3 regions of the Pseudoduganella sp. R-34 genome follow, and region 3 is predicted to be linked to each of the others. Evidence: predicted binding sites of a transcription regulator. Region 3 holds the regulator's gene; each other region holds the start of a gene.

Region 1 (7,716 bases), 930 kb from region 3:
GTGTCTGCGAATTCATCAAGCTGGCCTTCGACATGGGGCCAAAATCGAAGAGCTACCTGGCAGCGCTGATCCACCTGGCCGTCATGTATGCCTACGACATCCACCGCTACGACGTGCTGTTCATCGAAGTCACGCCGCGCCATCGCCAGTTCTACCAGCGCATGCTCGGCTTTCGCCAGCTTGGCGAAGAGGTCGTCAATCCGCGCGTCAACGTGCGCGGGGTGCTGATGCACATCGAACTGTCGTACATGAAGGAGCAGATCCGCCTCCATGGCGGACAGCCCGATTCCGAGGAACGTTCCTTCTATCCCCTGTTCTTCTCGCAGCATGAAGAAGCGGGAATCATCAACCGCCTGCGGGAACAGGAATAATCGCCATGGCCGAATCCAACACCGAACGCCGCTTCGATTACGAGCAAGCCTTCTCGCGCAATATCGGCTGGGTCACCGAAGCGGAGCAGCAGGCACTGCGCAACAAATGCGTGGCGATCGCCGGCGTCGGCGGCGTGGGCGGCGTGCATTTGCTGGCCTTGGCGCGCATGGGCGTGGGCGCCTTCCACCTGGCCGACTTCGACACCTTCGACATCCCCAACTTCAACCGCCAGGCCGGCGCCTTCATGTCGACGCTGGGCCAGCCCAAGGTGGAGGTGATGGCGCGCATGGCGCGCGACATCAACCCCGAAGTCAAGATCCGCACCTTTCCGCAGGGCGTCAACCAGGGCAACCTGCGCGATTTCCTGCAGGGGGCGGACGTGTATGTCGACGGGCTCGACTTCTTCGCCTTCGAGGCGCGCAAGCAGACCTATGCCATGTGCGAGGCGCTGGGCGTGCCGGCCACTTGCGCGGCGCCGTTGGGCATGAGCGTGGCGGGCCTGAACTTCGTGCCGGGCGGGACGACCTTCGAAGAGTACTTCGGCTGGGGCGACCTGCCGGAGCTGGACATGGCAATCCGCTTCCTGGTCGGCCTGGCGCCGGCCGCCCTGCACCGCAGCTACCTGGTGCCGGGCGGTATCAACCTGGCGGAGCGGCGCGGCGCCTCGACCTCGATGGCTTGCCAGCTTTGCTCGGGCGTGGCCGCCACCCAGGCCATCAAGATGATGCTCAAGCGCGGCAAGATCCTGGCCGCACCGCATGGCTTCCAGTACGACGCCTATCGCGACAAATTCGTCTACACCTGGCGACCGGGCGGCAATAGCCATCCCCTGAACTGGCTAGCAATTCAGTTAGCCAAGCGCAAATTCTCGGCAATGCTTGCCGCGCAGTCGAAATAAATGCAGTTTAATTTTAAATTAATACTCACGCCGAGCGCGGCATAAAAAGTCACACAAAATATCAAAACATGCGAATGCTCACCAAATATATCATCCAAGTCATTGAATTTGCTACTTAATCTTGAGAAGCTACATGTCGGAATATTTTACAGAGCAGGCCGCGCAGCGCAAACAACATGGTTTGAAAGTTAATACTAAGTTTTTGTTTTTCGGCCGCATTTTAAATGTGGCATATGTATTGCTTTGATAAAGATCATGACCTGAACAAATTTAATGCTCAGTCATCCCAAAACTGGTGCTTTATCCTCTCAACGGAGAAATGTAATGAAGATTCTCACACCTAGCGTTCGCGGCCTGGCCGCCAGCATGCTGCTAGCGTTTGGCGCTCTGGCAACTGGCAGCGCTGCCGCTGCACCCTCCTTCCAGGTGGACCCAACGGGACTGGCACCTGCCGGCAACATCTTCACCGCCGACGCCATCAACGGCGTGTCGTCCGCGCGCGTGGCCTATACCGGCGTGGGCAACAATTACGTGTCCAACGGCTACATCGTGTTCAGCGGCTTCTCGCTGAATTCGAACAACGTGTCGACTGCGGATACCCGCGTCAACTTCGACTATGGCTTGTATGCCACTTTCCACCAGGACTTCTCTTGCAGCGGCATTCTTGGCCCGGGCGTTTCCTGCACCCCGACCGCGCTGTCGCTGCAGCTGTGGGCCGACGTCGGCAACGACAACACCTATAACCAGGCCGTGGTCGGAACCGATCCGTCCATTAACTTTGCCGGCGCCCAGACCCAGCTGGCCTGGTCCGACTTTGCCTACAATGGCGTCGGCGGCATCGACAACCTCGGCGGCGTGTTCCAGAACGTCACCATGAGCTGGTTCCTGACTGCGGAAGGCAAAGCCTACTTCTTCGACCCGGATCCGTTCTACACTGCCTCGTTCGCAGCATTCAACAACACCACGCAAGGCGTCGATTGCGATACCGTGGATTGCACCAACGCCCTCGACATTGCCATCACGCAGGAAGGCGGTATCCTCGATTTTGTCGCCCCCGTCCCTGAACCGGGCGTGCTGGGGCTGCTCGGCATCGGCCTGCTCGGCATGGCCGGCGTGTATCGCCGCAAACAGCATTGATCTGCATGCCTGACCAAGATGGGACCGGCGACGGTCCCATTTTTCTTTTATAACTGCCCCGCTTTACCCCCTCCCCGCCACTCGCGCGCCATGCCGTTGCATCTCTGGCATGATTGATATCAATTCAACGTTTGACCAAGCGCAAAGAAATTCCCTTGAAAAGGGAAAGTGTCGTCCCTATAATTGTTGGCACTCGTTAGCCGAGAGTGCTAACAACTGTCAATAAACCGAGTAAAAGGAGTTTTGTATGAACCTTCGCCCTTTGCATGACCGCGTCATCGTCAAACGCCTGGACCAGGAAACCAAGACCGCGTCCGGCCTGATCATCCCTGATGCAGCCGCTGAAAAGCCGGACCAGGGTGAAGTGCTGGCAGTTGGCAACGGCAAAGTTGCTGACAACGGCACCGTGCGTGCTCTGGAAGTGAAAGTGGGCGACCGCGTTCTGTTCGGCAAATACGCCGGCCAAGCCGTCAAGGTAGACGGCCAGGAACTGCTGGTAATGCGCGAAGAAGACATCATGGCCGTGGTACAGAAGTAATCACAGCCCCCTAGATACAGAATTCAGGAGAAACAAACATGGCAGCTAAAGAAGTCATTTTCGGCGATTCCGCACGTTCCAAGATGGTCGAAGGCGTGAACATCCTCGCCAACGCAGTGAAAGTCACCCTGGGCCCGAAAGGCCGCAACGTGGTGCTGGAGCGCTCCTTCGGCGCCCCAACCGTCACCAAGGACGGCGTTTCGGTCGCCAAAGAGATCGAACTGAAAGACAAGCTGATGAACATGGGCGCGCAGATGGTCAAGGAAGTCGCTTCCAAGACCTCCGACAACGCCGGTGACGGTACCACCACCGCAACCGTGCTGGCCCAGGCCATCGTCCGCGAAGGCATGAAATACGTTGCCGCCGGCATGAACCCGATGGACCTGAAGCGCGGCATCGACAAGGCAGTTGCTGCCACCGTCGAACAGCTGAAGTCCATCTCCAAGCCATGCACCACCTCCAAGGAAATCGCCCAGGTTGGCGCGATCTCCGCCAACTCCGACGCATCGATCGGCGAGCGCATCTCCGAAGCGATGGAAAAAGTGGGCAAGGAAGGCGTCATCACCGTTGAAGACGGCAAGTCCCTGCACGACGAGCTGGACATCGTGGAAGGCATGCAGTTCGACCGCGGCTACCTGTCCCCATACTTCATCAACAACCAGGAAAAGCAAGTTGCCGTCCTGGAGAACCCATTCGTCCTGCTGTGCGACAAGAAGATCTCCAACATCCGCGACCTGCTGCCAGTACTGGAGCAAGTAGCAAAAGCCGGCCGTCCACTGCTGATCATCGCTGAAGACATCGAAGGCGAAGCACTGGCGACCCTGGTGGTCAACAACATCCGCGGCATCCTGAAGACCTGCGCAGTGAAAGCTCCTGGCTTCGGCGACCGTCGCAAGGCCATGCTGGAAGACATCGCCATCCTGACCGGCGGCCAGGTAGTGGCTGAAGAAGTCGGCCTGACCCTGGAAAAAGCCACCCTGGCAGAACTGGGCCAAGCCAAGCGTATCGAAGTGGGCAAGGAAAACACCATCGTCATCGACGGCGCAGGCGAAGCTTCGGCCATCGAAGGCCGCGTGGCACAGATCCGCACCCAGATCGAAGGCGCGACCTCCGACTACGACCGCGAAAAACTGCAAGAGCGCGTGGCCAAGCTGGCCGGCGGCGTTGCCGTGATCAAGGTTGGCGCAGCCACCGAAGTCGAGATGAAAGAGAAGAAGGCCCGCGTTGAAGACGCACTGCACGCAACCCGCGCAGCTGTGGAAGAAGGCATTGTGCCAGGCGGCGGCGTAGCCCTGCTGCGTGCCCGCGCTTCGCTGAACGTGAAAGGCGACAACGCCGACCAGGACGCCGGCATCAAGATCGTGCTGCGCGCCATGGAAGAGCCACTGCGCATGATCGTCACCAACGCCGGCGAAGAAGCTTCGGTGGTTGTGAACGCCGTCCAAGCCGGCACCGGCAACTACGGCTACAACGCTGCCAACGGCACCTACGGCGACATGGTTGAAATGGGCGTGCTGGACCCAGCCAAGGTAACCCGTTCCGCTCTGCAGAACGCAGCCTCCATCGCTGGCCTGATGCTGACCACCGACTGCATGGTTGCTGAAGTCGTAGAAGACAAGCCAGCCGGCGGCATGGGTGGCATGGGCGGTATGGGCGGCATGGGTGGCATGGACGGCATGATGTAATCGCCGACAGCCTCACAGCTGACTAAAAAGCCTGCAAGGTTTGCGCCTTGCAGGCTTTTTCTTCATTGAGATACATCATTTCCCCTATGCGCAAAAAGAAGCCGGCAAATAACCGTGCTACAATCACAATAACTTTTACGCAACCTTCATTTAATTTCGACAATATGAAGAAACTTCTGACCGCCCTCCTGTTTGCCGTCGCAGGCACCGCCTATGCGGGCCCGATGGAATTGATCACCAATGGCAGCTTTGAAAAGAACGGCGTCGCCGCTGGTTCCTGGACCATCAAGTCCGCGCTGGACGGATGGAGCGTCGGCTCAAAAGGCGTTGAAGTGCGCAATAACGTGGCCGGTACGGCCCAGGACGGCGGCAACTTCCTGGAACTGGATTCCTCGGTCAATAGCTGGATCAGCCAGACCATCGACACCGTCGCCGGCGGCAGGTACAACCTGTCTTTCTACTACGCCCCGCGCGAACACACATCGGCCGCCACCAACGGCATCGACGTGCTGTGGAACGGCAATCTGCTGAAGCACGTCGAGCAGGACAACTTCACCTCGAAGACCAATTGGTTCAAGATTGAGTTGTCGATGTTTGCCGTCGGCAGCCTGTCGAACCTGAGCTTCCAGGCTTCCGGCATCAGCGACAGCATCGGCGGTTCGCTCGATAACGTCTCGCTGAAAGCCGTACCGGAGCCTGCAACCATCGCCTCGATGCTGCTCGGCCTGGGCATGATGGGCCTTGCCCTGCGCCGCCGCAAGCAGTAAGCGTCCACTCTGCGTATCCCGAAAGCCTGCCTGGTTCACGCCTCGCAGGCTTTTTAATTCTGTTAGTATTGGCGCACTTTCACCGCATGGTCGTGCCAAGCAATGTCTTCCTCCCGTAAATCCGCCATCGCCGGCGCCGTTGCCGGCCTGCTCCTTGCAGGTATCGGTGCCTGGTATGCAAGCAATCACAACATCCATGCAACTGCTGCGCCGATGGCCGCTGCGGCGCCTGTGGCCATGCCAGCAGCGAAAGCAAACCTGAGCCGCGACCAGGCGGTTGAAAAACTGATGGCGCTGCCGGAGCTGAAACGGCTGGCGGACGCCATCGAAAAGCGCAGCGGCGGCGAGCGCCATGGTGCGCTGCTTGAAACCGATCCGGCGCCGCGCGACGTGAACGGCAGCCCTTATTACCAGCTCATTTTCGTGGAGAACGGCGACGACATGGCGCAAGCTGTGGCCAGCTTTCTGGTCTCGCACGTGAACGGCGATATCCTGGTTGAAGACGATATCAGCGGCGAGCTGATGTCGCTCGATCAATGGCGCAAAGGCTTGAAGGACTAGACCATGTACACCCTCTATTACGGCAAAGGTGCAGCCAGCCTGGCGATCCACGCGGCGCTGAAAGAGATCGGCGTGCCTTACGAACTGGTGGCAATCGACCTTGAAGCGGGCCAGCAGCGCAGTCCTGAATACCTGCGCATCAACCCGCAAGGCAAAGTGCCTACCCTCCTCATCGACGGCAAGCCCTTCGCCGAATCGGCGGCCCTGATGCTGATGCTGGCCGAACGCCACCCGCAATCGAACCTGGCGCCGCCTGCCGGCTCGCTGGCACGGGCCGAATGGTACGAGTTGATGGTGACGCTGGCGAACAGCCTGGGCAACAATTTCCGCCTGTGGTTCTACCCGTCCGACCTTGGAAGCACGAATGACGACAGCGCGCTGCGCAGCGCAATCCGGCAGCGGATTGAAGCGACGTGGGCCACGCTCGATGCCCGCCTGGCCGATAATGGCCCCTACCTGCTGGGCGAAACGTTTTCCGGCGCGGACCTGATGCTGACCATGTACATGCGCTGGTCGCGCAACATGCCGCGTCCTGCAACTGCCTGGCCGGCATTGCAACAATATGCCGACATGATGCGCGCGCGCCCAAGCTGGCGCCACATTACGGAAGTTGAAGCATTAACTGGATGGTAAAGATGTTCAAGAAGTTGTTTGCGGCGTTCAGCGCCAAGTCAAAAGTCCGCGCTGACGCGCCGTACGGCACGGAAGAGTTAAACACCGTGCACAAGATGCTGTTCGCCGACGATGCCGGCCAGCTCTTTGGCGAAGCTCCCGACGCGCGCGTGGTGCAAGCCATCGCACAGGACGCAAGCGAAGAATCGCGCGTGCGGCTGCTGGCTGCGCACTGGCTGCGCGCCAACGGCCATGCCCCGGCCGCGCCGGAAGTGCTGGGCGTGGTGATTGAAGTGCCGCTGGACGGCAGCATGGACACCCTTGCCGCCTACGCCGACGGGCGCGTGCGCTACATCAACCAGACCGGGCGCACCGCCGTTTTCGAAGGGGCGCCGGCCGACGTGGCGGCGCAGGCGAAAGTGCTGGTCGCAAGCGCCATCCCGGCCTTCATCAAGGCTTCGCCGCAAAGACCGGTGTATGTGCCGGGCCCGGGCCAGTTGCGCTTCACCTTCCTGTCGCAGGACGGCAATCGCGTCACCGACGGCTTCTTCAGCGACGTCGTGCGCGATGAACTGGCCAAGCCCGTGCTCGAGCAAGGCCAGCGGCTGCTGGACCTGGTGGTCAAGCAGGGGAACGCGCAGTAAGCGGGACGTGCGCGCTCTGCACCCGCCCGATCCACCATACCGAGAACACGATAAGCACTGAGGCAATGACGCCGATGGTGCCGTATCCCAGCAAGCGCCCTGCCGCATCGGTATGCACCAATAGGCCGCCGGCAAAGGCGCCAATCCCCGTTCCCATCTGCTGGACCGCCGCGTTCGCGCTGAGGAAAGCGCCGCGCCGCTGCGGCTCGGGGATGGTGGTCAGCAGCGCCTGCAACGGCACGAAGCGGCCCGACATGGCGACCATGAAGAATGGGAAGAACAGCATGATCGCCAGCAGCGGGATGTGCGGCATATGCGTCATGAACAGCGTCGGCGCAATCGAGAACAGCGCCACCCAGCGGAATACGCGTTGCTTGCCGGCCCGGTCGGACCAGCCGCCAATCAGGCGTGAGCTGAACAGGGTCGCAATGCCGCCGCACAGGTAGACGTAGCTGATCTGCGCCGGTTCGATGCCCAGGTTCCCGACCAGCATGGGCGAAAT
Region 2 (7,716 bases), 1.9 Mb from region 3:
GATCGCCCGCCATTTTATATGATCTCAATATTTCCTGCTATTCACGTAGTAATACGTATTGCAAGATGGCGCCTTTTGCCACAGCAACCGAACAAAATTTATGCAAGCTTCAACATTTTTGTTCAGGACATATTTCACAATTCCGATGCTTTTCGAGGCTAAACTGAGAGCATCATGGTTGTGTCATGGACAAGCGGTTTGAACCCCAGTTTCATAGTGAAACTAGCCTGCACCGCATGCAACTTTGTGCCAGACTTCGGCGTTAGAATGCAGGTCGCGTATCAATCTGGGGGCGCTGTCGGCGAATGAAAACGAGTGCGGTTTCTGTAACAATTCCATCCACGATCAGTGACGTGGAACGGGACACCGGTCTGGCAAAGGAAACTTTGCGCGTCTGGGAACGCCGTTACGATTTCCCCCGCCCTGAACGCGATACGTTCGGGGAGCGAGTCTATCCAAGCGAACAGGTAATTAAATTGAGATTGATCAAGAGATTGATTGATCTTGGCTATCGTCCGGGCAAGGTCATCGGCTATTCGGCCGATGAATTGCAGGCCCTGGCACAAAAAAGCGCCTCCAGCCTGCGCGATGAGACCAGCTTGCCCCATCCCGAGCTGCAATCCTACCTGGAGCTCTGCAAAACCCATCAAATGGAAGCATTCCGCCGCAAACTGACGCAGGCGATGCTCGTCATGGGCTTGAAGAATTTTGTCGTCAACCTGGTTGCGCCGCTGTCCACCTTGGTGGGCGAAGCCTGGGCTTGCGGGCAGTTTGCAGTATTTGAAGAGCATTTATATGCAGAATCGGTGCAGATCGTGCTGCGCAGCGCCGTCTTCTCGGTGCCGCAAGTCAACCACAGCAGCGGAGCGCCGCGCCCGCGCGTCCTGCTGACCACCCTGCCCCAGGAGCGCCACGGCCTGGGCTTGCTGATGGCCGAGGCCATGTTCGCCGCCGAGGGAGCGCATTGCATTCCGCTAGGCGTTCAGACCCCGCTGCCGGACATCGTTGAAGGCGCGCGCGCCATGCAAGCCGACATCGTGGCCCTGTCCTTTTCCGCCACCATGAACCCGCGGCACGTCAACGACAGCCTGCGCGAATTGCGGGCCCGCATGCCGGAACAGGCGGAGATCTGGGCCGGCGGCACCAACCCGGCCTTGCGCAAACGCCCGCCAAGCCATGTGACGGTATGTGAACTGGGCGATATCGGCCCGGCGGTCGCGGAATGGCGGCAGCGCCAACGGCAGGCCCTCAGCTAGCCTCTGGTAGAATACGCGGTTCGATTGAAGGACCCTCTGCCAACCTGTCCATGTTCAGTTTTTTCAAGAAGAAACCGGTCGCGCCGGAAGCCGCGCCGGCCGCCACGCCTGCGGCCCCTGCTCCTGCCGCGCCAGCCAGCGCCGAGACTGCGGCGCCGCTGGCGTTCGAAGTCGACACTGCCGCCAAGCCGGAGCCCAGGCAAGGCTGGATGAGCCGCCTGAAGGCTGGCTTGTCGAAGACCTCCGCCAACCTGTCCATCCTGTTCGTCGGCGCCAAGATCGACGAAGACCTGTATGACGAGCTGGAAGCGGCGCTGCTGATGTCCGATGCCGGCGTCGAAGCCACCCAATACCTGCTTGACGCGCTCAAGCGCAAAGTCAAGGAAGAGAAGCTGCTGGACGCCGCCCAGGTCAAGGAGGCGCTCAAGCAGCTGATGACCAGCCTGCTCCAGCCGCTGCAAAAGCCATTCGAACTGGGCCGCCACCAGCCGCTGGTGATGATGATTTCCGGCGTCAACGGCGCCGGCAAGACCACCACCATCGGCAAGCTGGCCAAGCATATGCAAGCCCACGGCCAGTCGGTACTGTTGGCTGCCGGCGACACTTTCCGCGCCGCAGCGCGCGAACAGCTGATGGTGTGGGGCCAACGCAACAATGTGACCGTGATTTCCCAGGAATCGGGCGACCCGGCGGCCGTGTCCTTCGACGCGGTGCAGTCCGGCAAGGCGCGCGGCACCAACGTCGTGATGATCGACACGGCCGGCCGCCTGCCAACCCAGCTCCACCTGATGGAAGAGCTGAAGAAGGTCAAGCGCGTGATCGGCAAAGGCATGGAAGGGGCGCCGCACGAAACCCTGCTGGTCATCGACGGCAATACCGGCCAGAATGCCCTGGCCCAGGTGAAGGCTTTCGACGATGCACTGCAATTGTCGGGCTTGATCATTACCAAGCTCGACGGCACTGCGAAAGGCGGCATCCTGGCCGCCATCGCCCGCGTACGCCCGGTTCCGGTGTACTTCATCGGCATCGGCGAAAAGATTGAAGACCTGCAGCCGTTCAATGCGGCTGAATTTGTTGAAGCACTGCTCGCATAAGCGGCCTACATGATCGAATTCCAGCACGTCAGCAAACAGTATTCTCCCGACGGTGTCGCGCTGCGCGACATTTCCTTCACCATTGCCAAGGGCGAGCTGGTCTACCTTGCCGGCCCTTCCGGCGCCGGCAAGTCGACCCTGCTGAAGATGATTGCCGCCATGGAGCGCCCGACCTCGGGCAAGGTGCTGGTGAACGGCCAGGACATCGGCGCCCTGAAGCGCGCCGGCATTCCCTTCCTGCGCCGCAACCTGGGCCTGATCTTCCAGGAGCAACGCCTGCTGAACGACCGTTCGGTGCTGGCCAATGTCATGATGCCGCTGCTGGTGACCGGCTCGCCGCGCGCCGCCGCCGAGCAGCGTGCCCGGGCCGCCCTCGACAAGGTAGGCCTGCTGGACCGCGCCGACGGCCAGCCGCTGGCCCTGTCCGGCGGCGAGCAGCAGCGCGTGTCGATCGCACGCGCCATCGTCAACCGCCCGCAAATCATCCTGGCCGACGAGCCGACCGCCAACCTGGACCGCGCCAGCGCCAACCGGGTGATCGATGCGCTGCATGCCTTCCACTCGGTCGGCGTGACTTGCCTGATCTCCTCGCACGATGAACAGATCCTGGACGCCGCGGCACGCGTGATCCATCTCGAACGTGGCGAACTGATGAGGGAAGCCGCATGAGCACCTGGCTGCGCCACCACCTGTTCGCCCTCGGCTCTGCACTGGTGCACGTGCGCCGGGCGCCGGGTTCTTTCCTGTTCAATATCCTGGTGGTCGCGATTGCGCTGGCCCTGCCCTTCATGGGCGTGACCTTGCTCGACAATGTACGGCCGATGTCGGAGCAGATGGCGGTCGAGCCTGAACTCAGCGTCTTCATCAAGGCCGACACGCCGCGCGAACAGGCCACCGGGCTGGCCTCCTCGCTGCGCAACATTGCACCGACGGCCAAGATCATCTTCACTTCGCGCGAAAAAGCGCTGGAACAGCTCAATGCCAAGAGCGGCTTGTCCGACGTGGTCGCCACCCTGGGCGAGAATCCGCTGCCGGACAGCTACGTGGTGAAGCTGAACGCCTTCCAGGACGCGGCCGAAGGCAGCAAGATCGACAGCATCGCCGACCAGATGCGCGCCCTGCCGGGCGTGGAATCGGTGCAAGTCGATTCGGCCTGGGTAAAACGGCTGGCTGCCCTGCTGGGCGTGCTGCGCCTGGCCCTGCTCCTGCTGGCCGCCACGCTGGCCACGGTGGTGGTGGCGGTAGTGTTCAATACCATACGCCTGCAAGTGATGACCCAGCGCGAAGAAATCCTGGTGTCCAAGCTGATCGGCGCCAGCGACAGTTTCATCCACCGCCCCTTCTATTACACCGGCGCCCTGCTCGGCCTGTGTGCCGGCGGCGTGGCCCTGGGCGGCGTGGCGCTGGCCCTGCAGCCCCTCAACCGGGCCATTGCAGAGTTTGCAAGACTGTATGCCTCCGAATTCCAGCTGGCTCCGCTCGATCCCCTGGGCACGGCCGGCCTGCTGGCCCTGTCCGCCGGCCTCGGCCTGATCGGCGCCCTGCTCTGCGTCCAGCGTCATCTTTCCAGGCTAAATTGAAAGTTGAAAGTCGGGGTCAGGTCTGGCAATCCGCCACAATGTGGCGGATTGCCAGACCTGACCCCGACTTTCAACTTCATCGTGCGTACCCGCACGGAGCCGCGCCCCTGCCCGCCTTATCCTGACTTTGATCCAACGCAAGGAATAGCGCTTTGCCGATAGTGTTTTTGCTATCAGAGCCATAAAATCCCAGCAATTGGCACTCACCAAGGGAGAGTGCTAATATATGTTCAGAACGGCATGATAGAGGTTAAGAATCATTTAAGTTCTGTCGTGCATGCTGGTAACTCTGAAAAGCATTCCCTTCAAGCGAGGATAGACAAGATGACCGCAACAAACGCACTGGCACCTGCCGGCAGCAACGCGCTGACCCTTGGCTTCAGCGGGAGCCTGGGCAACCTGGACGCTTATATCTCGGCTGTCAATCGCCTGCCCATGCTGACCCATGAGGAAGAAGTGGCGCTGGGCAAGAGCCTGAAGGAAAAGAACGATATCAAGGCCGCGGAAACGCTGGTGACTTCTCACCTGCGCCTGGTGGTGTCGATCGCGCGCGGCTACCTGGGCTATGGCCTGCCGCACGGCGACCTGATCCAGGAAGGCAATATCGGCCTGATGAAGGCAGTCAAGCGCTTCGACCCCGACCAGGGCGTGCGCCTGGTATCCTATGCCATGCACTGGATCAAGGCTGAAATCCACGAATACATCTTGAAGAACTGGCGCCTGGTCAAAGTGGCCACCACCAAGGCCCAGCGCAAGCTGTTCTTCAACCTGCGCAGCCACAAGCAGGGGCTCGACGCCATGTCGCCGGCGCAAATCGACGAACTGGCCAAGACCCTGGACGTGAAGCGCGAGGACGTGATCGAGATGGAAACCCGCCTGAGCGGCCGTGACATCGCGCTGGAAGCGCCGTCCGACGACGAAGACGACAAGTTTTCGCCCATCGCCTACCTGTCCTCCGACAATATGGAGCCGACCAAGGTGCTGGAAGCGGAACAGGTGGTGCGCCTGCAGTCCGAAGGCCTGGAAACCGCCCTGTCCAAGCTCGACGCCCGTTCGCGCCGCATCGTCGAGGCACGCTGGCTGGCCAACGACGATGGTTCGGGCGCCACGCTGCATACGCTAGCGGAAGAGTTCGGCGTGTCGGCCGAGCGCATCCGCCAGATCGAAGCGGCTGCGCTGAAGAAAATGAAGGGTGCGCTGGCCGCCTACATGTAAGCCTGCACCCTCCGGCAAAAGCACCGATTCCGCAAGGGTCGGTGCTTTTTTTACTTTTGGGCAAGCTTCTTAATGTCGGGAATTTTTACATTCCACATCGCAACTATCGCTAAGCCCTTGATATGGCTGAGTTTGAATTCCTGGCATAGCGATTGCTTAGTAACTCTCAAGCACACTCACTGAGGAGTTACCCATGTTCAAGAAGCTTGCATTGACCGCAATTTGCGCCCTGACAGCCAGCTTGGCCGTTGCAGGCCCGACCAAAGACGGACAAACCTACGGCAATCCACTGGCATTGACGGTTGATTCGGTAATCAGTGCTGGCTGGAATCCTGACGGTGAATCGGTTTGGACCTTTGCCGACTGGATTCACGTAAAAGACCTGGAGGTCCTGTACGTGACGGTGAGCGTCGACACCACCTTCGACTTTGGCATTACGCCGCCAAATGGCGGCAGCGTCCAGGATTTCGACTTCGACCTCTTCCTCGACAACGTTGGGGTGGCCAAGACCCTCCCCAAGCCCAGCAGCTATTCCGCTTACTGGGACGAAGTTTCCCTGACGGCGGGCGTCGTCCACACCTTCAAGCTCAATTCGCTGAACGTGCACGACAACAATACCAATGTCGAATTCAAAGTCATGGCCAACAGCGCCAATGCGCCGACCGACCCGGGCGTTCCCCCGCAAGAGGTTCCGGAACCCGCTTCCTTGGCACTGCTTGGCGTCGGCCTGATGGGCTTGGGGATAGTCCGCCGCCGCCGCACACAATAAGTTGTGAAAACCAACTATAAAAACTGGCGCCCTCCGGGGCGCTTTTTTTTCGGCGCGACCATACTGTTGAGTGGACTCAACAGTGCAACACGATAGTTTGTAATTTGCTAAGCTGTTCCCAGGCCAGAGGAGAACATCATGCAAGCTAGACTGATCTGTCTGGGCATGGCGGGCCTGGTCCTCGCTATTGCCGCCGCCTGCGGCTCGACCCGCAGCACTGCCGAGGATGCAGCCAGCCGCCCGGCACCACGCACCAGCGCCAGCTACGTCCTGGCACAAGGGGAAATCGTCAAGCTGGCCCCTGCAGTCACGCTCAAGCTCGAGCGTGTCAATGACAGCCGCTGTAAAAAAGGCGCAGTCTGCGTCTGGGCTGGATACATCAGCTACAGCTTCGTGCTGAGCGACCAGCAAGGCAGCTCCAGCTTCGTGCTGGCGGACGCCATGCCGGGGGCCAGCAAGACCGTGACGCTTAATGGGCTGACCTTCACGCTGCTGGGGATGGAGCCGGCAGAACCGCCGTCGCTGAAGGCACCGGCGCCGGATTATCGGGTAAGCTTGCGGGTAAATATTTCCCAGCCAACATAGCTGCCCATGACGCCACATGCCCTGCCCCGACGACTGACGTCCACCATCATCCTTGCGCTGGCGTTCGGCGCCCCGGCCTGGGCCAAGACCCCGGTTGCCAGCGGCACCGGCGGCGCCGTGGCGACCATCAGCGAGCCGGCCTCGCAGGCCGCGCTGGCGATCCTCGACAAAGGCGGCAACGCGGTCGATGCGGCAGTGGCGGCGGCGGCCACGCTGGGCGTGACCGACCCGTTCAGCTGTGGCGTGGGCGGCGGCGGCTTCATGGTGATTTACCTGGCCAGGGAAAACCGCGTCATCACGCTCGACCATCGCGAGGTGGCGCCGGCATCGTTCCAGTCCAACGCTTTCGCGCCGGATGGCAAGGCGATGGATTTCGAGACCGCGGTCGCCAGCGGCATGGCCGTTGGCGTGCCGGGCACGGTGCGCGGCTGGCATGATGCGCTGGACCGCTACGGCACCATGTCGTTCAAACAGGTGCTGGCCCCGGCCATCAAGGTGGCCCAGGATGGCTTCCGGCTGAACGCCAATTTCGTGGCGCTGGTCACGGAAAATGAGAAGAAGTTCGCGCTGTTCCCTGACACCGCGGCGCGCTATATGCGGGACGGCAAGGCACTGCCGGCCGGCACCCTGCTGCGCAATCCCGACCTGGCCAAGACCTACCGCCTGCTGTCCGCCGGCGGCGTGAAAGCCTTCTATTCGGGCAAGCTGGCGCAGGCGATTGTCGACACGGTCAACCGTCCGCCGGTCGCCGCCGGCGTTTCGGTGCGCGCGGGCCGGATGTCGCTGGCCGACCTGGCCAATTACGAAGCGCGCTGGCGCCAGCCGGTGCGCAGCACTTACCGCGGCTATGAGTTGGTCGGCATGCCCCTGCCAAGCAGCGGCGGCGTGACGATTGCCGAAGCGCTCAATATCCTGGAAGGCTTCGACCTGAAATCCATGCCGCGCGAAAAAGCCGAACACCTGTACATGGAAGCGGCGCGCCTGGCCTTCGCCGACCGCAATGCCTACCTGGCCGATCCCGAATATGTGGACACGCCGGTGGCGGGCCTGGTCAGCAAGGAATATGCGGCACGCCGCCGTGAGCTGATCGACCCTGCCCAGGCCCGCTACCACGCGCAGCCTGGCGATCCCTACCTGTTCCAGCAGGACCCAAGCGTGCCTCTGCGGCCGGCCGCTGCGGCAAAGGCCAGGCTGCTGTCGGAAAGCGCGCACACCAC
Region 3 (7,716 bases):
TTTATTTTTGGAATTCCAGTCATTCCACTTGCTTATATCACGCCGGGTTGCAGACCACTTGCACGTTGTTGCGGGGCTCGTCGCCCATTACGCCGCTACCGTTGAGGACTTCGCACTTCAGGCCGGGCGGCTGGGTCAGGACGCTGATGCCGTAGGCGGTGCCGACCGGGAGCAGGTTGGGCAGGGCGAAGGTGGTGGCGCCCTTGGCGACCACAATGCTCGAACTACCGTTGACCAGCGTCAAGTCGCCAGTGGTCAAGCGTTCCACGGTGCCGGTGACGGCGTAGGCGTTCTGGACGCAACTGATCTGGATGTTGATCGAGGTGGTGTGGCCAGCCGAACCGACATTGGTGCCGCCCAGGAAGTCACAGGTCATGTGCGCCGGCTGCTGCACGATCTCGACCTTGTATTCGGTGCCGTAGCTGATGCTGTTGGGGAAGCTGAAGGTGGTGGCGCCAGCTGGCACTTCGACGGTGTCGCCGGCAGCGGTTTTCAGCTTCAGGCCACTGTTGTTCAGGCCGGAAATGGTGCCGCCAATGGTGAAACTGGCTTTGCCGCCGCAGGCTGCCAGGGCGACGGCCAGCAGGGCCGCGACAAGGAATTTTGCTTTCATCTGGACTCTTTCTTAGTTGCAGGTAACAGTCACGATCAAGTTGAAATTGATATCCTTACTTGGCTCGATTTTGCCGGTACCGTTGCCGTTGGTGCCACCGGCGACCGTGCATTTCTGGCTGGGGTTGGTCGGTTGGTTCAGCACGGTGACCCCATACACGCTGCCGTTGCCGATCGGGGTGGCGAACTGCCAGCTGCCGTTGGCGGCCACGTTCACGGTCTGGGCCCCGTTGGCCAGCACCAGGCCGCTGCCGGCCAGGCCGCTGACCGTGCCGCCCAGCGGGTACGGGTCGGGGGTGCAGGTCACGACGGTCTGGTTGTAGGTGTAGTAGTTGATCTTGCCGGTGTTGTTGGCCAGCTTGCAGCTGACGTTGGCCGGCACGCTCTTGATGCTCACATTGAACTGGGAGTCCGGAGCCATCAGCGTCTTGAAGGAATAACTGCCGTTGCCAGCGGTGGTGATGGTCAGGTCGTCGCCGCCATTGTTCTGCAGCACCAGGTCGCCGCGGTCCAGTCCGAGGACCTGGACTACCAGGGCGATGCTGCCATTGCCCTTGCCGCCGCAGGCGGCCAGTCCGGCGACGCACAGCAGCGCGGCGGCGGCAGACAGATACTTACTCTTCATTCCACTTTCTCCAGTCGGTTGCGCGCGTCGCGCGGTCAAATCGGCGCCTATTTTAGTGCATTTGCACCATCCATAGCCGATTTGGCCAGCTTTTCCCTTGTAACAGCTTGCAACCGCGGCGCGGTACAATGCGCCCATGAAGCCGAAAGCCATCCTGTTCGACCTGGACGACACCCTGTGGCCGATCGCGCCCGTCATCGCTGAAGCGGAGCTGACGCTGCACGCCTGGCTGGCGGCTCATGCGCCCAGGGTGGCGGCGCAATGGTCGATCGATGCCTTGCGCGCGCACCGTGCCGAACTGGCGGCGGCCCAGCCGGAACTGCTGATCGACCTGGGCCAGCTGCGCCGCGCCAGCCTGCACGCGGCCTTTGCCGCGGCCGGCGAGGACGCGGCCCATGTCGAGGGCGCGATGGCGCACTTCTTTGCCGCGCGCAATGCAGTCACGCCATACGACGATGTGCTGCCGGGCTTGCTCAAGCTGCGCCAGCATGTGCAGCTGGGCACGATTTCCAATGGCAATGCCGACCTGGAAGTGATCGGCCTGGCCCACCATTTCGAGGTATCGCTGGCGGCGGCCCGTTTCGGCGCGGCCAAGCCGGCGCCGGACATCTTCCGCGCGGCCTGCCAGGCGCTGGGCGTGGCGCCGCACGATGCGGTGTACGTGGGCGACGACCTGGCGCTGGACGTGGCGGGGGCGCAGGCGGCCGGCTTGCGCGCGGTGTGGATGAACCGGCACGGCGCCGGCCTGCCGGACGGTGCGCCGCAGCCGGACGCGATTTGCGCCACGCTCGATGAATTGCTTGCGTGGCTGGAACAACAGTTGGCAGAATAGGCCTATGCATCTCGATATCCGTGCCCAAACCCTGCTCAAAGCCCTGGTTGAGCGTTACATCGCCGACGGCCAGCCGGTGGGCTCGCGCGCCCTGTCCAAGATTTCCGGGCTGGAGCTGTCGCCGGCCACCATCCGCAACATCATGGCCGACCTGGAAGAGCAGGGCTATGTGGCCAGCCCGCATACTTCGGCGGGACGGGTGCCGACCCCGCGCGGCTACCGCATCTTTGTCGACACCCTGCTGACGGTGCAGCACATCGATGAAAGCGCGGTGCAGGCCAGCCTGCGCGCGGCCTCGCCGCAGCCGCAAAAGCTGATTGCCAATGCGGCCCAGATGCTGTCGTCGCTGACCCAGTTTGCCGGCGTGGTGCTGGCGCCGCGCCACGAGTCGGTGTTCCAGCAGATCGAATTCCTGCGCCTGGGCGAAAAGCGGGTGCTGCTGGTGATTGTTTCACCCGGCGGCGACGTGCAAAACCGCATCCTGCTGACCGACGTCGATTACACGCCGGCCCAGTTGCAGCAGTCGGCCAATTTCATCAACCAGCACTATTCCGGGCTGTCGTTCGAGGACGTGCGCGGGCGCCTGCAGCATGAGCTGCGCCAGTTGCGCGACGATATGGGGCGCCTGATGCAGGCGGCGGTGGAGGCGGGCAGCGAGGCCATGGCCGAATCGGAAGACATGGTGATCGCCGGCGAGCGCAACCTGCTGTCGGTGGCCGACCTGTCCTCGAACATGAGCTCGCTGCGCGCGATGTTCGACCTGTTCGAGCAAAAGACCGGGCTGATGCAGCTATTGGACGTGTCGTCCAAGGCCTCCGGCGTGCAGATCTTCATCGGCGGCGAATCGCAGCTGGTGCCGATGGATGAAATGAGCGTGGTCACCGCGCCCTATGAGGCCAACGGCAAGATCGTGGGGACGCTGGGGGTGATCGGGCCGACCCGCATGGCGTACGAGCGAGTGATCCCGATTGTCGATATCACGTCGCGGCTGCTGTCGAACGCGCTGAGCAACCACTGAAAAATCAATGCTTGTGCGGGCAGTTGACCTTGGTGCAGCTGCCGTAGATGGCCAGCGCGTGTTCGGCGATCTTGAAGCCGCGCTCGGCGGCGATGCTTTGCTGGCGCTTTTCAATCTCTTCGTCGACGAATTCTTCCACCCGGCCGCAATCGAGGCAGACCAGGTGGTCGTGGTGCGAGCCTTCGTTGAGCTCGAAAATCGCCTTGCCGCTTTCGAAATGGTTGCGGTTGAGCAAGCCGGCCTGTTCGAACTGGGTCAGCACGCGGTACACCGTGGCCAGGCCGACGTCCATGTTTTCGGCCAGCAGCAGCTTGTACACGTCTTCCGCCGTCAGGTGGCGCACGGGGCTGCTCTGGAAAATATCGAGGATCTTCAGGCGCGGCAGGGTAGCCTTCAGGCCGGAGGCCTTCAGGTCGGTAGGGCTGTTACTCATGTTTGCTAACGTCAGTTGCGGGAAGTGCTTTATGATATAGCGTTTTAGGCACTTCTGCTCACGGAATTGAGGTATGCATAATATGCGTTTGACCCCGCTGTCTTTGTTGCAACGTAGCACTCCGCTGCTGGCTGCCGCCCTGTTGGCTGCCTGCGCCAGCAAGCCAGCCACCGTGGCCCCGGTGGAAGCCTCGCAGGGGGCCCAGACCACCCAGATCACCAAGACGCAGAAATTCCTGTGGTTCTTCTCGCCCTACCGCCCCGATATCCAGCAGGGCAATTTCGTGTCGAAGGAGATGCTGGCCCAGCTCAAGAACGGCATGACGAAGGACCAGGTCAAGTTCCTGCTCGGCACGCCGCTGATGGCCGATGCCTTCCACGGCAAGCGCTGGGACTACCCGTTCCGCCTGGCCAAGGGCAATGGCGAGCTGACCACCAGCACGGTGGTGGTGTTCTTCGACCAGGATGACAAGGTGGCCAGCTTCGAGGGCGGCGACCTGCCGACCGAACAGGAATACATCGCGCGCATCGCCGGCCCGATCAAGGAATTCAAGAAGTCCGAGGATGCCAAGGGCAACCTGGCGCCGGGCAAGGCGCCGCTGCCGGGCGGCCAGGAATCGGGCACCAAGCAATAACCGAGGAAACAGCGAGATGACGCAACTGAATATCGCCATCGCCGGCGCCAGCGGCCGCATGGGCCATATGTTGATCGAGGCGGTGCAGAAGGCGCCCGAGGCACGCCTGTCCGGCGCGCTGGACCGCGAAGGCGCGCCGGCCCTGGGCAGCGATGCCGCTGCCTTTACCGGCCAGCCGGCCGGCGTGGCCATCACCGCCGACCTGGCCGCCGGTCTGGCCGGCGCCGACGTGCTGATCGACTTCACCCGCCCGGAAGGGACCCTGGCCCACCTGGCCTACTGCGCCGAGCATGGCGTGAAGATGGTGATCGGCACCACCGGCTTCGATGAAGCGGGCAAGGCGGCCATCGCGGCAGCGGCGCAAAAGACCGCGATCGTGTTCGCGCCGAACATGAGCGTGGGCGTCAACGTGACGCTGAAGCTGCTGGAGTTCGCCGCCAAGCAGTTCGACCTGGGCTACGACATCGAGATCATCGAGGCGCACCACCGCCACAAGGTCGATGCGCCGTCCGGCACCGCGCTGAAAATGGGCGAGGTGATTGCCGATGCGCTGGGGCGCGACCTGAAGGAGTGCGGCGTGTTCGCGCGCGAAGGCGTGACCGGCCCGCGCGATCCGTCCTCGATCGGCTTTGCCACCGTGCGCGGCGGCGACATCATCGGCGACCATACCGTGATGTTTGCCACCGAGGGCGAGCGCATTGAAATCAGCCACAAGTCCTCTTCGCGCCAGCACTACGCCAACGGCTCGCTGCGCGCGGCACAATGGCTGGCCGACAAGAAGACCGGCTTGTACGATATGTACGACGTGCTGGGCCTGAACGGCTGATCGGCTGATGGAGCACTTTACCTTCGCCAGCTACTGGCAGCGCGGCGATGCGATCAGCCATGCCGTGGCCTACCTGCTGCTGGCGATGTCGCTGGCATCATGGTTCTTCATCCTGTGGAAGGGCTGGGCCTCGTGGCGCATCCGGCGCGCGGCGCCGGTGGTGCAGGCGTTCTGGGACGCGCCCTCGGTGGCCGATGGCGTGGCGCTGATGGTGGCGCGCGACCAGGAGCGAATCTTTGCGGCTGTGGCGCAGGCCGGGGCGCACCAGCTGGCGCACGCCAAGGGCGGCAGCATCGCCGCCGAAATGGGGCGCTCGGAGCAGGTCACGCGCGTGCTGCGCGATGCGATCCATGTCTCGACCACGCGGCTGGAATCGGGCCTGACCTTGCTGGCGTCGATCGCGTCGACCGCGCCGTTTGTCGGCTTGCTGGGCACCGTGTGGGGCATCTACCACGCGCTGGCGGCGGTGTCGGCGCAGGGCACGGTGCAGATCGACAAGGTGGCCGGTCCGGTGGGCGAGGCGCTGATCATGACCGGCGTCGGCCTGACCGTGGCGATTCCGGCGGTGCTGGCGTATAACGGCTTTAACCGCATCAACCGCATCACGCTGTCCGAGCTCGACGCCTTCGCGCACGACTTGCACGCTTACCTGGCCAGGGATTGAACTGATGGCATTCGGCTCCTTCAACCATCACCGGCAGAAGGAATCCATGGCGGACATCAACGTCACGCCGATGGTGGACGTGATGCTGGTGCTGCTGGTGATCTTCATCATCAGCGCGCCGATGTTTACCAATGCAGTTCAGCTGGAACTGCCCAAGGCGCAGGCCAAGGCGCTGCAGCAGGAGGCCGATACCGTGACCCTGGCCATCGATGCCGCCGGCACGGTTTACTGGAATAACGATGCCTTGCAGCCGGGCGAGCTTGAGGAGCGCCTGGCCGAGGCGGCGGGCTTGCCGCAGCAGCCGGAGTTGCAGCTGCGGGCGGACAAGGATACCCGCTATGAAGTGGTGGCGCAGGTGATGGCGGCGGCGCAGTCGCATGGCCTGACCCGTCTTGGTTTCGTCACCGATCCGAAGGAAAAGAAATAATGGCTGTTGCTACGTTAAACGGGGCCGTAATCGGCGATGAGGCGGCTTTTCATGCTGCCTGCCAGGCGGAACTCGGGTTCCCGTCGGGGTATGGCGCGACGATTGATGCCTGGGTGGATTGCCTGTCTTATCTGCGCGATGAGGACAATATGACGCGCTTCCGGCTCAAGCCGAATGAGGTGCTGGAGATTGTCATTACCGATGCGAGGAAGATGCCGGGGGATTTGCTGGAAGAGATCAGCTATTGCGTCGGCGGGATCAATGAGCGCTATGAGGATTATGGCGAGAAGCCGGCGTTGAAACTGACTTTGCGCTAGAACCGGTAAACCGGTGTCTGACCCGCAGGGTCAGACACCCGGTACGCGGCCGCCGCAGGCCAGGTGTCTGACCCTGCGGGTCAGACATCGAATTACCGGTTTTGCTCGCCGGGCGCCAGCGTCAACACGTCGAAGCCGGTCTCGGTCACCGCCACCATATGCTCCCACTGCGCCGACAGCGACCTGTCGGCCGTGACCACGGTCCAGCCGTCCGGCAGTGCGCGCGTGGCGTGCTTGCCGGCGTTGATCATCGGCTCGATGGTAAACACCATGCCCGGCTCCAGCAGCAGCCCGGTGCCCGGGCGGCCGTAATGCAGCACCTGCGGGTCTTCGTGATACACCATGCCGATGCCGTGGCCGCAATAGTCGCGCACCACGCTGTAGCCGGCCGCTTCGGCCAGCTTCTGGATCGCGTTCCCGACGTCGCCCAGGCGGTTGCCCGGCTTGACCGCGCGAATGCCGGCCCACATCGCGTCATACGTCACTTCGCACAGCTTCTGCGCCGCTTTCGACGGCGTGCCGACGTAGTACATGCGGCTGGTGTCGCCGAACCATTCGTCCTTGATGACGGCCACGTCGATGTTGATGATGTCGCCATCCTTCAGCACCTTCTTCGGGGTCGGGATGCCGTGGCATACCACCTCGTTGACCGAGGTGCAGACGGTGCCGGTGAAGCCGCCGTAGCCGACGTTGGCCGGGATGACTTTCTGGGTGTTGACGATGTAGTCGTTGCACAGCTGGTCCAGCTGGGCGGTCGAGACGCCCGGCTTGACGTGCGGTGCGATGAAGGTCAGCACGTCGGCCGCCAGTTGGCCGGCCACGCGGGCCAGCTCGACCTGGTCGGGCGTCTTGATCAGGATGGATTTGTTATTGCGTTTGCGCATAGGGGGTGCATGGTATCACGCGACCTTGGCCCTGTCGAAATGCGGGTTTTCAATCAGGCCGAGGACATTGCCGAACGGGTCGGCCAGCTCGGCCACCTTGATGCCTTCGCCCACTTCCTGGATTTCTGAGTGAGTGCTTGCTCCCAGTGCGAGGATGCGCTGGACTTCTTTGGCAATGTCTTCCACGCCCCAGTAGACCTGGCTGCCGGCCTTGCCGGGTTCGCCGTCCGGCAGCAGGCCCAGCTCGAAGCCGCCAATTTCAAAGCCGACGTAGAAGGGCTGGTCGAAGTAGGGCTCCTTCTGGAATACCTTGCTGTACCAGGCTTTGCCGGCTGCCAGGTCGGGGGTGGGGTAAATCGCGGTGCGCAGGCCTTTGATCATGGTGTTCTCCTCCAGTGGGTGGTTGATGGCCGCATCTTGCCATGCCGGCCGCGGCTGCGATTG

Evidence for each region. Region 3 encodes HrcA, which represses chaperone genes, less so after heat shock. Its sites were predicted from a motif close to TTAGCACTCNNNNNNNNNGAGTGCTAA; they were not measured.
Region 1: a site for HrcA is predicted at 2,594-2,620, ahead of groES (co-chaperone GroES). Genes of this name have one in related genera too.
Region 2: a site for HrcA is predicted at 4,127-4,153, ahead of rpoH (RNA polymerase sigma factor RpoH). Genes of this name have one in related genera too.

Annotation. Positions count from the first base shown of each region.
Region 1 is NZ_CP184572.1:5,573,665-5,581,380, forward strand. It holds gene ACN9MW_RS25650 (N-acyl amino acid synthase FeeM domain-containing protein) at 1-371, shown strand, start outside; gene ACN9MW_RS25655 (ThiF family adenylyltransferase) at 377-1,270, shown strand; gene pepA (flocculation-associated PEP-CTERM protein PepA) at 1,595-2,407, shown strand; gene groES (co-chaperone GroES) at 2,655-2,945, shown strand; gene groL (chaperonin GroEL) at 2,984-4,630, shown strand; gene ACN9MW_RS25675 (PEP-CTERM sorting domain-containing protein) at 4,795-5,397, shown strand; gene ACN9MW_RS25680 (hypothetical protein) at 5,500-5,958, shown strand; gene ACN9MW_RS25685 (glutathione S-transferase family protein) at 5,962-6,591, shown strand; gene ACN9MW_RS25690 (hypothetical protein) at 6,594-7,214, shown strand; gene ACN9MW_RS25695 (MFS transporter) at 7,192-7,716, opposite strand, start outside.
Region 2 is NZ_CP184572.1:1,582,158-1,589,873, reverse strand. It holds gene ACN9MW_RS07450 (MerR family transcriptional regulator) at 306-1,256, shown strand; gene ftsY (signal recognition particle-docking protein FtsY) at 1,307-2,350, shown strand; gene ACN9MW_RS07440 (cell division ATP-binding protein FtsE) at 2,360-3,019, shown strand; gene ftsX (permease-like cell division protein FtsX) at 3,016-3,930, shown strand; gene rpoH (RNA polymerase sigma factor RpoH) at 4,255-5,145, shown strand; gene ACN9MW_RS07425 (PEP-CTERM sorting domain-containing protein) at 5,339-5,914, shown strand; gene ACN9MW_RS07420 (hypothetical protein) at 6,053-6,499, shown strand; gene ggt (gamma-glutamyltransferase) at 6,506-7,716, shown strand, end outside.
Region 3 is NZ_CP184572.1:6,503,169-6,510,884, reverse strand. It holds gene ACN9MW_RS29875 (hypothetical protein) at 38-613, opposite strand; gene ACN9MW_RS29870 (hypothetical protein) at 626-1,237, opposite strand; gene ACN9MW_RS29865 (HAD family hydrolase) at 1,374-2,069, shown strand; gene hrcA (heat-inducible transcriptional repressor HrcA) at 2,074-3,087, shown strand; gene fur (ferric iron uptake transcriptional regulator) at 3,092-3,520, opposite strand; gene ACN9MW_RS29850 (outer membrane protein assembly factor BamE) at 3,627-4,154, shown strand; gene dapB (4-hydroxy-tetrahydrodipicolinate reductase) at 4,171-4,980, shown strand; gene ACN9MW_RS29840 (MotA/TolQ/ExbB proton channel family protein) at 4,988-5,644, shown strand; gene ACN9MW_RS29835 (ExbD/TolR family protein) at 5,649-6,071, shown strand; gene ACN9MW_RS29830 (barstar family protein) at 6,071-6,388, shown strand; gene map (type I methionyl aminopeptidase) at 6,481-7,272, opposite strand; gene ACN9MW_RS29820 (VOC family protein) at 7,288-7,653, opposite strand.